2 regions of the Lysinibacillus sp. K60 genome follow, and region 2 is predicted to be linked to the other one. Evidence: riboswitches for the same ligand, from Rfam matches in the RefSeq annotation. Region 2 holds a riboswitch; the other holds the start of a gene.
The links. Region 2 has a riboswitch for cyclic di-AMP ahead of HCH28_RS04855 (TrkH family potassium uptake protein). Riboswitches for the same ligand answer to the same signal wherever they lie in the genome.
Positions count from the first base shown of each region.

Region 1: another riboswitch for cyclic di-AMP. It lies ahead of HCH28_RS23590 (APC family permease); the one in region 2 lies ahead of HCH28_RS04855 (TrkH family potassium uptake protein).

Region 1 covers NZ_JAASJR010000018.1:10,216-17,105, forward strand. The annotation lists gene HCH28_RS23560 (ABC transporter permease) at 1-242, shown strand, start outside; gene HCH28_RS23565 (Nramp family divalent metal transporter) at 288-1,553, opposite strand; gene HCH28_RS23570 (response regulator transcription factor) at 1,762-2,457, shown strand; gene HCH28_RS23575 (HAMP domain-containing sensor histidine kinase) at 2,447-3,742, shown strand; gene HCH28_RS23580 (PepSY domain-containing protein) at 3,739-4,410, shown strand; gene HCH28_RS23585 (PepSY domain-containing protein) at 4,501-5,025, shown strand; cyclic di-AMP (ydaO/yuaA leader) riboswitch at 5,214-5,363, shown strand; gene HCH28_RS23590 (APC family permease) at 5,482-6,890, shown strand, end outside.
Region 2 covers NZ_JAASJR010000002.1:211,198-218,087, forward strand. The annotation lists gene mtaB (tRNA (N(6)-L-threonylcarbamoyladenosine(37)-C(2))-methylthiotransferase MtaB) at 1-578, shown strand, start outside; gene deoC (deoxyribose-phosphate aldolase) at 786-1,457, shown strand; gene HCH28_RS04835 (spore coat associated protein CotJA) at 1,593-1,820, shown strand; gene HCH28_RS04840 (spore coat protein CotJB) at 1,813-2,076, shown strand; gene HCH28_RS04845 (manganese catalase family protein) at 2,101-2,670, shown strand; gene HCH28_RS04850 (potassium channel family protein) at 2,722-3,378, opposite strand; gene HCH28_RS04855 (TrkH family potassium uptake protein) at 3,404-4,741, opposite strand; cyclic di-AMP (ydaO/yuaA leader) riboswitch at 4,857-4,998, opposite strand; gene rpsU (30S ribosomal protein S21) at 5,251-5,424, shown strand; gene HCH28_RS04865 (NfeD family protein) at 5,732-6,890, shown strand, end outside.

The DNA.
Region 1 (6,890 bases), on a different contig from region 2:
CTTCTGTATTGATGAATGCGATAGCTGCCTCAGGCATAGCTTTAATCCCATTGTATTTTGGGATGAGAAAATACTCTATACCGACAACTATCATTTCATCTATTATAATTGTGTCTGTCACTTCGTCAAATTCAGGTAACTTTACTTTAAACGATATAATTATTATTCCAATTACTTTAGCAATCGTGGGACTGGGTATTGCTTATTTAGCCATTAGAAATATCGAAAAGGTGGATGTTTAATCAAAAAGATACCAGGTGCTCATTCCTAGAGTACCTGGCTTTTTGTTATCCAAAAATTGTTTCCCACAGTAAGTAAATGTTTAACGTAACAACAATGACTACGACAAACCAACCTAAAACAGTTGTAATACGGTGATTAACTAGGCTTCCCATGATGTCTCGTTTACTTGTAAACATAACAAGAGGGACAAGTGCAAAGGAAATACCAAATGATAAAACAACCTGACTAAGAACCAAAGCATAGGTAGCATTCACACCAGAGGCAATGATTGCAAGTGGTGGCACCATGGTAATCGCTCTACGTAAATAAAGAGGTATTTTTCTTTGAATGAAGCCCTGCATCACTACGTCACCGGCTAAAGTCCCTACAGAGGAACTAGCAAGCCCTGCAATAAGTAAACCAAGACCAAAGGAAATGGCAGCCAGTGGGCCGAGCGCATCTTTTAAGCCATTATAGGCAACATCTAAATCTTCAACTACAACGCCTTGGGTATGGAATACTGCTGCGGCAATTATGAGCATACTCATATTGATGGCACCAGCAATAATCATAGCGATGATAATATCGATAAATTCAAAACGGAAAATACGTTTTTTTTCTGCCTCATTCCGACCAATAATACGACTTTGTGTTAAAGAGGAATGTAAGTAAATAGCATGAGGCATAACGGTTGCACCTAAAATACCTGTTGCTAATAATAGTGAATCTACACCTTCAAAGTGTGGCGTGAACATGCCGATCGCTACATCGCCCCATGCTGGCTGCGCTAAAAATGTTTGAAAGGCAAATGCCAATACAACAATTAAAACCATGCCAGAAATACCTGCTTCAAAGGCTCTAAATCCTCTTCTTTGCAGCTCTAAAATAGCAAATGAACCCACTGCTGTAATTAATGCGGCGGGAAGCATTGGGATATTGAAAAGTAAATAAAGCCCTAATGCTGCTCCGATAAATTCCGCGAGGTCAGTGGCAATGATGACCAATTCTGCCTGTATCCACAAAAAGATAGAAGTTTTTTTAGAAAAATGCTCGCGTGCGACTTCAGGTAAATTTTTTCCTGTCGCAATCCCAAGCTTGGCAGACAGAGACTGAATTAACACAGCCATTAAATTAGAAAAGGCTATAACCCAAAGTAGCAGGTAGCCGTATTGAGAGCCTGCTGTAATATTTGTAGCAAAATTACCAGGATCGATATAGGCGACTGCTGCAATGAAAGCAGGTCCTAAAAATGGTAAAAATCTTCGCCAACCTCTTATATCTCCATCTAAAACCGCCTCTGCTGACGATTTTGTGACTCGTTTGTAAACCATATTGTTCCCTCGTTTCAAAAAGTATCATCAATGAAATAAAGTTTCCTATAGGAAAATAAGATATTAGTATTCTAACGCTAGGAATAAAAAAAGTGAAGTGGTTTGCTTTATCCTTCTATAAGTATGTGCCATTCTCATCATTTTCTAATTAGACTTTCACCACTTGTATCGTATACGATGAAAAGAAAAGGCGAAGGACGGATTCGACATGACACATCGAATTTTAATTATAGAAGATGAAGAAAATATTGCGAGAGTGCTACAACTGGAGCTTCAATTTGAAGGATATGAGGCAGCAATGGCCCATACCGGAACAGAAGGCTTACTACAATACCGTGAGCAGCAATGGGATTTAATTTTACTTGATATCATGCTACCTGAGATGAGCGGTATTGATGTGCTAAAGCGTATTCGTGCAACAGAATCTCAAACACCTGTTATCATGCTAACTGCCAAAAGCGAGGTAGAGGATAAGGTAAAGGGCTTGGATTTAGGAGCCAATGATTATGTGACAAAGCCTTTTGAAATTGAGGAGCTACTGGCACGAATTCGCAATGCATTACGGTTTTCGCAGAAGGTAAGCCCAAAGCAAGTTGCACTTTCATTTGGCCATTTATCGATAAACGAGCAAACAAGGGAAGTTGTATATTTTGATAAGGAAATTCAGCTGACACCTCGTGAGTATGATTTGTTGTTCTATTTACTAAAGCATCCTAAACAAGTACTGACAAGGGAGCAAATATTAGAGGCTGTGTGGGGCTATGATTATTATGGGGATACAAATGTTGTGGATGTTTATATACGTTATGTACGACAAAAGCTTGAGGCTGCTAATCCAACACCTCTTATCCAGACAATTCGAGGTGTTGGATATGTGCTAAAGGAACATAGTTATGAGACTTAAAACAAAAATCCATCTACTAACAACATTGCTTATGCTAGTTATAGTAGTGGCAACAAATAGTGGAATTTATTTGTTATATGAGAAATTTGCCTATGATACGGAATATAATCAGCTTCAGTCACGGGCAAATGAGTTAAGCTCTACACTGAGTCAGTTAAATGCACAAACCAACCTACAGCAAGTATTAAGAGCCTATATGCCAACAGATGGTGCCGTTTATATTTATGATGGTGAACTTTTGAAAACGAAGGTTCAGGCTACACTTGAAATGCAAGAGGTCCCTTCTATTACCTACACAATGCCTGCCATTTGGATCGACGGAACGGTGGTGGACATAACATTGCAGCAATCTATGGAAGAAGTAGAACGGACATTAGATTTGTTAAAGGTCATCTTAGTTGTTGTATCTGTTGTGGCATCGATTCCTATTTTCCTAGCGAGCTTGGTACTTGGGCGACTTATTTTATTACCGTTAGAACGTTTAAATGAGACCATGCGCAAAAGTGCATCTACTGGGAAATATGAAAAAATAGATACCACAGAAAAAGGTGGGGACGAATTAACAAACATTAACCGCACTTTTAATATGATGATGGAGAAGCTTGAACAACATTATCAGAAGCAACAAGAATTTGTATCAAATGCCTCCCATGAATTAAAAACTCCTATAACTGTCATTGAAAGCTATGCAAAACTACTCCTAAGGAGGGGGTTTGATAATCGGGAGGTTGCTCAGGAATCCTTGCAAGCTATTGCCAATGAATCATCTCGTATGCATGAAATGGTATTGCAATTGCTAGAACTAGCTAAAAACAAAGAACAATTGGACGTTCATTTCGAACAACTAGAGCTTGCCCCGTTCTTAAATAAAGTAGCTTTACAAATGGAACAGGCTTATCATCGAACATTTAGAATTGATGAGCAGATTCCAAAGTTTATTTATAGTGATGAAAAAATATTGAAGCAACTACTTTTTATTTTGCTGGATAATGCTAGGAAATATAGTGAGGATGAAGTACGTATTCAAGCCACTGAAACAACCAATCATGTACGTATTACCATCCAAGATTTTGGTATTGGTATTCCAATCGAGCATATTCCTCATTTATTTGAGCGTTTTTATCGTGTAACAGAGGATCGTAATCGTAAAACAGGTGGTTCAGGGCTAGGGCTAGCAATAGCACATGAACTGGCACAACAATTAGGTATAACGATCGATGTGAAAAGTAAGCTAGGGGAAGGCTCAAGCTTTACTTTATGTATACCAAAGGAGGGACAGCAATGAAAAAGTGGATGTTAGTAATTGTTGTTATTATCCTTCTTTGTAGTGGAGTAATTTGGTTTGTTCAACATCGTTATTTTTACGTTCAACCTATTAGTGAAGCGGAGGCTATTCGCCATATTGAGACTATCTACAATGGTCATGTTACACAAGTTGAAAAACAAGGAAATACCTTTGAGATGCTTTTTACGCGTGAGGATGTCAAGTATGCAGCTATACTTGATGTTACGACACAACAGGTAACTGCTCTAATCATGAAAGAAGGACAAAGTAAATTACTATTAACAGAAAAGCAGATCAGACAAATGGTTAAAAAGGAATATGGAGATGTAGAAAGCGTTATGCTTACAGACTCCGTTTATACTGTACGTGTTGAAAATGAGAAAATTCAAAAGGATTTAACCCTTGATGGTTATACAGGCGAACTACTGGCAGAGAAAAAGGTTGAGCCACAAGAACAACCTATCGAAGAGCCTATTATTACTGAGCAACAGGCTATTCAAATAGCTCTTAAGCAATTAAAGGGTGAGGTGGATTCAGTTGATTTTGAAGAAACCTCAGAGGGTGGTTACTATTTAGTTGAGATTGAAACGCAGGAGGACGAAGCTACATTTCAAATTCATGCTGTTTCAGGAAAAGTACTGTCTGTAACATGGGATGACGATCATTAAATCATTCTCATGAGATTCTAATGTTCCTCTTATAGTTCTATCATCTTCACTTGGTAAGCTAAGTTTAGATAAAACAAAGGAGAGATGAACATGAAAAAAATGATAATGATTCCAGCACTAGTAATTACTCTTGGAGTGGGTGCAGCGATTGGCTCGACGACTTTATTATCAGGAAATGCCCAAGAAAAAAAGGTCTTATCCATGCAGGAAATTGAGAAGAAAGCGCTAGCGGTAGTGGATGGTACAGTTGCAAATATCGAATTTGACCAAAATCAGTTTAGCTCTATTTATGAAGTAGAGGTGTATACAGATACAGAAGAATATGATTTAAAATTTGATGCTTATAGTGGGAAATTACTCAAGCAGAAAAAGGAACGTCTAGATGACGATGATTGGGATGATCATATTTCTGCTACAACTGCTACAACAAAAATAATTACAAAAGAGCAGGCTATCAAGACAGCCCAAACAAAAGCAAAGGGTAAAGTGACAAAAATTAAGCTTGATGATGGTGTATATGAAATTGAATTAAAAGACGGTCAATATGAATATGAAGTAGATGTGGATGCAGTCTCTGGAAACATTATAGATTTTGAACAAGGCTTTGATGACTAATTTAATGAGCTGTCTTAAAGGGAGAACATACCTTTAAGGCAGTTTTATTGTTTTTATTGTGGGTATTTACTAGGTATTCAGGAAATTTACTTTAAGAAGTGGTTATTTATATGTTCAAAAAAGAAAAAATTTTCTTCTTTACTTTTTCAATTAGCAGGCGTACTATGACATCATTATAAAAGTTTCAAATTTCTAAATCGCTGAAGCAACTAAACGCGGGGGAACCAATTTTGATGGATGGCATAGCCATTCTTGGGGTGAATCTCTTCCTTATGGAGGAGTAGGGCTACTCAGGCCCGAATCCGACAGCTAACCTCGTAAGCGTTAAGAGCAGAAAAGTGGAGCTTGGCAGACGGATGAGCGTCTACAAGTCTTATTTAGTGATGACTTGTAGGCGTTTTTTGATGTAATTTAGAAAGGCGAAACACATTCTATGAAACTAGAAGGTGTTTATCAATGAAATCCTCATTCAAACGTTATGTAATCGGCAAACCATTAAGATCCGATGCGTTAGGGGAACAAAAGCTAAGTAAAACAAAGGCACTGGCCATATTATCATCAGATGCATTGTCATCAGTAGCCTATGGACCAGAACAAATTTTAATTGTCCTGATGACGGTAGGTACAATGGCGTTTTGGTATTCTTTACCTATTGCCACTGGAGTAGTTATTCTACTCGTGGCACTGATTTTATCCTATCGTCAAGTTATCTTCGCCTATCCACATGGGGGAGGCGCCTATGTCGTATCACGAGAAAATTTAGGCGTGAATGCAGGTCTTGTTGCAGGGGGTTCTTTGCTTGTTGATTATATTTTAACGGTAGCAGTAAGTGTGTCGGCCGGGACAGATGCCATTACATCTGCATTTCCAAGTCTTCATGCTTATAATGTACCCATTGCTATTATATTTGTGATTTTCTTAACGATTTTAAACTTGCGAGGTGTAACAGAGTCAGCCTCTATCTTGGCTTACCCAGTTTATCTATTTGTAGGCGTTATGCTGTTGCTAATCGGGATTGGGCTCTATAATGTGGCAACTGGACCGGTGCCTGCAGAGTTACATCCAAAGATTGGTACACCAGTGGCAGGGATTAGCCTATTTATTTTATTAAAGGCATTTGCATCAGGAAGCTCAGCGTTAACAGGAGTAGAGGCTATTTCTAACGCCATACCTAATTTTAGAAATCCTGCTCCAAATAATGCTGCTAAAACGCTTTTAGCAATGGGCGCCATTTTAGCCGTTTTATTCATCGGGATTGTTAGTCTAGCTTATTTTTATGGCGTTGCACCAACAGCAGAAGCAACAGTCGTTTCCCAACTAGCAGAAGCTAGTGTTGGTCGGAATTTTCTTTATTATATTGTTCAGGGGACAACTGCAATGATTTTAGTACTTGCCGCAAACACAGGGTATTCAGCATTTCCCTTGCTTGCTGTGAATTTATCGAAGGATGGTTTTATCCCAAGAATCTTTCAAATCCGAGGGGACCGTCTTGGCTATTCAAATGGTATTTTAATGCTAGGTATTGCTGCCATTGTTTTAATTATACTTTTTGACGGGGCCACAGAGCATTTAATTCCGCTCTATGCAGTAGGCGTATTTATTCCCTTTACATTAGCGCAAACGGGGATGATGAGAAAATGGTGGCGCGAAAAACCTAAAGGCTGGGTAGCAAGATTTACGATCAACACAATTGGGGCCGCTATCTCTTTCATCGTGGCAATGATGTTTTTTGTGACAAAAATGCCTCAAGTTTGGCCGGTGTTTATCTTTTTACCAATTATTATTTTTGTATTCCATCGCATTAAGCAACATTATCAAGCTGTTGGAGAACAGTTAAGGTTAAATCATGAGGAACTGGCTACTAT
Region 2 (6,890 bases):
TTAATCATTTACACATACCTATCCAATCTGGATCTGATACGGTTTTAAAACGTATGCGTCGTAAATATACAATGGAGTTTTTCGGTGAACGTTTAACGAAACTACATGAGGCATTACCTGATTTAGCCGTCACATCAGATGTCATTGTTGGTTTCCCAGGTGAGACAGAGGAAGAGTTTATGGAAACGTATAACTTTATTCGTGATCATAAGTTCTCTGAACTACACGTATTCCCATTCTCTCCACGTACAGGAACACCAGCTGCACGTATGGAAGATCAAATTGATGAAGATATTAAAAATGAGCGTGTGCATCGCCTTATTTCTTTAAATGATCAATTGGCAAAAGAATATGCCTCTCGTTTTGAAGACCAAGTATTAGAAGTGATTCCTGAAGAATTTGTCCATGATGGCAGTGAAGAAGAAGGGCTTCTAACTGGTTATACAGACAATTACTTAAAAATAGTGTTTGAAGGGCCTGAAAGTCTCATTGGTCAGCTTGTCAAAGTAAAAATTACACAAGCAGGCTATCCACACTCACAAGGTCAATTTGTTCGTGTTTTAGAAACAGTTAATTAATATGAAAAGGATTGCTAACGGTTGGAGGCAATCCTTTTTTGTTGCTTCAGGAGGAGGGAAATACTCGAATAAATTGGCATATCTATGTCATAGTAGGAATTGAATTGAGCCAAACTAATAAAATAGAAAGATATTAGACGCCAACATGAAAAAGTGGTATGATTCGAAGAGGTACGTACATCTTGTTTAATGAAGGAGCGTTCAACAATGGAAAAAAATTTTGCACGTATGATTGATCATACATTATTAAAGGCTGAGGCAACAAAAGAACAAATTGAAAAATTATGTGCAGAAGCTAAACAATTTAACTTTGCTTCTGTTTGTGTAAATCCTACTTGGGTAAAACGTAGCAGTGAATTACTACAGGGTACAGACGTTTTAGTTTGTACGGTTATCGGCTTCCCACTTGGTGCCAATACGCCAGCAGTCAAAGCATTTGAAGCAAAAGATGCCATTGCTAACGGTGCAAAAGAAGTAGATATGGTTATTAATATCGGTGCATTAAAAGATAAAAACTATGAGCTTGTACAAGCAGATATCGCAGCAGTAGTAGAAGCAGCTAAAGATAGCGCACTTGTAAAAGTCATTATTGAATCATGCTTACTAACAGATGAGGAAAAAGTGAAAGCATGTGAATTAGCTGTAGCGGCGGGTGCTGACTATGTGAAAACATCTACAGGTTTTTCTACTGGTGGAGCAACAGCAGAGGATATCGCGCTTATGCGTAAAACTGTAGGTCCAGATCTTGGCGTAAAAGCATCAGGTGGTGTTCGTAGCTTAGAGGACATGAAAAAAATGGTAGAAGCTGGTGCGACTCGTATTGGGGCTAGCTCTGGTGTAGCTATTATGAATGGTTTAATTGCCGACTCCAACTATTAATTTTATCTTTTTATAGAGCCATAAGCTCATGTGTACATTGACGTGAGCTTATGGCTTCTTTGTGTTTAATCAGCATAATAATTTTCTATGCACATATACTCCACTGATGAATGTAAATACAGAAAGGAGGATGTCATGTTTACACAGTATAAGTCTTGGAGGCCCTATATTAGCCCCTTTGATCCTTGTAAGCCTATAGAAGTTAAGTATTATGCAACACCCCCACAGCTATATATGGGTTTTCAACCACCTGGACTTCCACAATTTCCAACCGCAAGAGAAGCGCTAATAGCAGGAACACTATGGCCACAGTTGTTTAGCCCATACCCATTTCCCCTAAAAGGAGGGAGGAAGCATGACTAAAAAGATGCCGCCCGAATTTTATAAGCAATTAGAAGAAATACAAGCAATTGATTTCGTCATTGTTGAATTAAACCTCTATTTAGACACTCATCCACACGATTATGACGCCATTCAGCAATTTAATGAAAATACAGAGAAAAGTATGAAACTTAAAATTGATTTTGAGCAAAAATATGGACCGCTCATGAATTTTGGGAGAAGCTATTCAAATTATCCTTTTAACTGGATTGATACACCATGGCCATGGCAAGTCTAAACAAAAGACTAGGAGGAAAAATCTTTGTGGTATTATGAAAAGAAACTCCAGTATCCGGTAAAAGTTAGTACATGTAACCCAATGCTTGCAAAGTTTTTAATTGAACAATATGGAGGAGCGGATGGGGAACTGGCAGCAGCTCTACGCTACATGAATCAGCGTTATACGATTCCTGACAAAGTAGTAGGGTTATTGACCGATATAGCGACAGAGGAATTTTCACATTTAGAAATGATTGCCACGATGATTTATAAGCTAACAAAAGATGCAACACCAGAAATGCTGAAAGAAGCTGGTTTGGGTGATCATTATGTAAATCACGATCGGGCTCTATTCTATCAAAACGCCTCAGGTGTACCATTCACAGCAACCTATATTCAAGCAAAGGGTGACCCTATCGCGGATCTGTATGAGGATATAGCAGCTGAAGAAAAGGCACGTGCCACATATCAATGGATTATTGACTTATCAGATGACACGGATTTAAATGATAGCTTGAAGTTTTTACGTGAACGGGAAATTGTTCATTCCCAGCGCTTTAGAGAGGCTGTTGAAATTTTAAAAGATGATAGAGATCAAAAGAAAGTTTTCTAAGACAACTATGGCTGGCTGTATCAAGGTGAACTTGACACAGCCTTTTTGTGGTTATTGAATATTCGAGAATAAAGTAAGATCTTTTCGATGACCAATCATTACTAATAAATCTTCCTTTTCAATAATTTGCTCAGGAGAAGGGGAAATTATTATTTCCCCTTCGCGCACAATCGCAATCACACTGACGTTATATTTAGCTCGAATATCTAGATCCCGAAGATTATATCCTGCCATTTTAGAAGGGATCATGATTTCTTCTAAACTGTACTCTTTTGATAATTCTATATAATTTAACATATTAGGTGATAGTAACTGATTTGCTACTCTTTCGCCCATATCTCTTTCAGGATAGATAATCCAATCAGCACCTACCTTATCCAACACTTGTCCATGCCTTTTTCCAAGTGCCTTTGCAATCACTTTTTTGATCCCTAATTCTTTTAATAACGATACAGTTAATATACTGGATTGCATATCGTTACCGATCGCCACGATAACACAATCGAAATTTCCAATGCCAATGGATGTTAAAGCTTTCTCTTCAGTTGTATCTGCTACTACCGCATGGGTTACATAAGGTTCTGCATCTTCAACTCTTTCCTCACTAATATCGATGCCTAAAACATCCTGTCCAGCTTCATGTAATCTGCGGGCGACACTTGTGCCAAATCTACCTAAGCCGATTACGGCGTATTGTTTAATAGCCATTTAATTAACAACTCCTTCTTCTAATCTAACCTATCATTATATTCCCCTTTGGGTGGCGGAAAGCTTCTGATTTTCGACGTTTTGTAATGGCAAAGGCAATAGTTAAGGGACCTAATCTACCCGCAAACATAGTTAAAATAATTAAAACCCGGCCACCTGGTGTAAGTTCAGGTGTTAATCCCATTGAAAGTCCGACCGTTCCAAAAGCTGATGTTGCCTCAAATAAATACATCATGAAGCTATGTTTTTGTTCTATTATGCTGAGGATGATGGTAACAAATACAACAATGAACATACCACACATGACCACAGTCATAGCTTTTAAAATTGTTTCATTTAAAATCCTGCGTCTAAAGAGAACGACATCTTCTTTCCCTCGAATTTGTGACCACATAGTAGCCACTAAAACAGCAAAGGTTGTGATTTTAATACCTCCAGCAGTCGACCCAGAGCCTGCCCCAATAAACATGAAAATGATCATTAAAAATAATGTAGAATGCGTTAAGTCTCCAATAGCCAGTGTATTGGAGCCAGCAGTTCGTGGTGTAACCGCTTGGTAAAGGGAACCTAACACTTTACCCCATTCGGATAATGATCCAAGTGTTTTTTGGTTGCCATACTCAAACAAAAATATCAAAATGGTTCCACTAGCAGTTAGCAAAAGTGTGGTTACTAAGACTATTTTTGAATGGACAGAAAGCCTTTTAGTCACACGATATTCATACAATTCATTCATAACAATAAAGCCTAATCCACCGATTGTAATAAGAGCACAGATGGTGAAAACAACAAAGGGGTCATCAACATAGGCAGTCATTCCGTTAAAGCCACCCATTAAATCGAAGCCAGCGTTGTTGAAGTTGGATATGGCATGAAAAAATCCAAAATACAGGGCCTTTCCAATAGGCATATCAAAAGAAAAACGAATCGATAGAATAAGACCACCGATTATTTCAATACATGCTGTAAAAAGCAATATTCTTTTTACTAATCGAACAAGACCAGCTATGGAGATATTATTAAATGCTTCTTTAAGCAGCAGTCTTTCTTTTAATGAAATTTTCTTCCCAAGTAGTAAAAATAATAATGTGGCAAATGTCATAAATCCTAAACCGCCAATTTGGATTAAGAATAAAAGAACCACTTCGCCAAAAGTAGAGAAGGTATCACCTGTATCAACTACAATTAATCCAGTGACACAAGTAGCTGATGTAGCAGTGAATAAAGCATCTAAAAAGGGCAAACCCTTCCCATCCTCAGTAGAAAATGGCATTGTTAAAAGAAACGTCCCTATGGCAATAATGAGAGCAAAGCCCAATACGAGAACTTTTGGAGGGTTTAATGCTTTTTTAAAATTGTTCATTTTATTTTCCTCAATTCTGAATAGTAAACAACTGTTTGTTAAATGGCATAATAAAAAGACCTACGATAAGAGCATGAAAATGACTGAAAGCATGCTAATAATGGTGGTCAATAACGACCTCCTTCGCTTTAGCCGACGAAGTTAGCTGACGGGTAGGATGGCGAAAGAGCTTTCTCATCCCTTCTGCTAAAGCAGAATTAACCCCAAAAAATTGGTTCCTCCGTTCTCAAATAGTTGAGATTTGGCCGATATGAAATTGAATGTGATTATTCTACGCCCTTATTCTATTTTTTGTAAACCCCTTAATTGTTAGGAAAATGTAATTATTTTTATTGTGGGCGATTTCTGTATGAATAATTCGAGCAAAAATAAAACCAAAAATTCACTTGATAATTTCGCATACTTTCTATTGACCATTATTAGACAATACGATATAATTTTTTAGTACACAACAGAAGGTAATTTGCCTAATTGTGTATTGACGTGTGTTCGGAGGGAGGGAAAGAGAGATGTCAAAAACTGTCGTTCGCAAAAACGAATCGCTTGAAGATGCTCTTCGCCGCTTCAAACGTACTGTATCAAAAAGTGGTACAATTCAAGAAGTTAGAAAGCGCGAGTTCTACGAAAAACCTAGCGTAAAACGTAAAAAGAAATCAGAAGCTGCACGTAAACGTAAGTGGTAATTTAATTTCCCATTAAAAATCCCTACGTTCATAACACGCAATTGTATGATTCACTGAGCAGACAAAGTTATACCTGAAATTAATCACATTTTTGATTAATTTCAGGTATTTTACATTGCTCAACTTTACGTACATATGAAAAAGCCGAATGAAATCACTTTGATTCATTCGGCTTTTTTGCACATACTGTTGTTAATTGCATTAGATCGAGTGATAAATAAGTGAATAAATTTTTAAGATTTGTGAAACTTTTCGCATGATTGACCGTATATACAGAGGAGAGGCATGTTAGAAGGGAGGGGAAAAGATGCGAAAACGGAAAATCCTCAGCTATTTACTAGTGATATGGATGACTTTTTTGTTAGCGTTTCCATTAACTTCGGCTTTTGCCAGTAATAAGGTTTATCATGTTCTGATTCATAATGAAGTAGAACGAGGACTTCATGCATTTTTAGAACGAGCTTTTAAAGAGGCTGAAGAAAACAATGCAGAGGCGATTATCTTAGAAATACATACGCCTGGCGGTTTTGTGAATGCGGCAAATGATATCGCCATGCTTATGGATGCAACGCAAATAAGGACGATTGCTTATATTAATAAGGATGCGCACTCAGCAGGAGCTTTTTTAGCCTTACATGCGGATGAGATCTACATGGTTCCAAATGGAACAATCGGTGCAGCGGCAGTTATCGATTCAGCAGGTAATGCGGCCGACCTAAAGGCTAATAGCGCTTGGCTTGCTCAAATGAAAGCAGCAGCAGAAACGTCAGGGCGCAACCCTAAGTATGCATTAGCAATGGCAGATACCAACTATGAACTACCAGAATACCGTGCTGGCGGAAAGAATTTGTTAACCCTATCTGCCTCAGAAGCATTAAAGGTTAAATATTCTGAAGGGACGGTTAAGGATTTTCAGGAGCTTTTAGACGTAACCAACTTAAATGGTAGTGATGTTGTTCCCATTGAACCGACCTTTTCTGAAAAATTAGCTCGTTTTATTACAAATCCCATCATTGTACCTATTCTATTGTCTATCGCTAGTTTAGGACTTGTGATGGAGCTTTATTCGCCAGGATTTGGTGTTCCAGGTATAATGGGCTTATCAGCACTTGGTTTATTTTTCTTTGGACATATGGTGGCCGGCTTTGCGGGATATGAAACATTATTGTTATTTATTGTTGGGTTAGCCCTTTTAATTGCAGAGTTTTTTGTCCCTGGTGGAATTGTTGGTATTTTAGGTGGTGTCTTAATAGTACTAAGTCTGATACTGGCAGGTGCAAATATGATGCAAATGATAGTAGCAATTCTCATTGCGCTTGTGATAGCGATGATAGGAATGGTGATTCTGATGAAATTTTTCGGAAAAAAACTGCATGTCTTAAACAGGCTTGTGTTAATGGATGCAACCACGACAGAAGAAGGGTATGTATCCAATGTGAATCGCACAGAACTGTTAGGGAAAATTG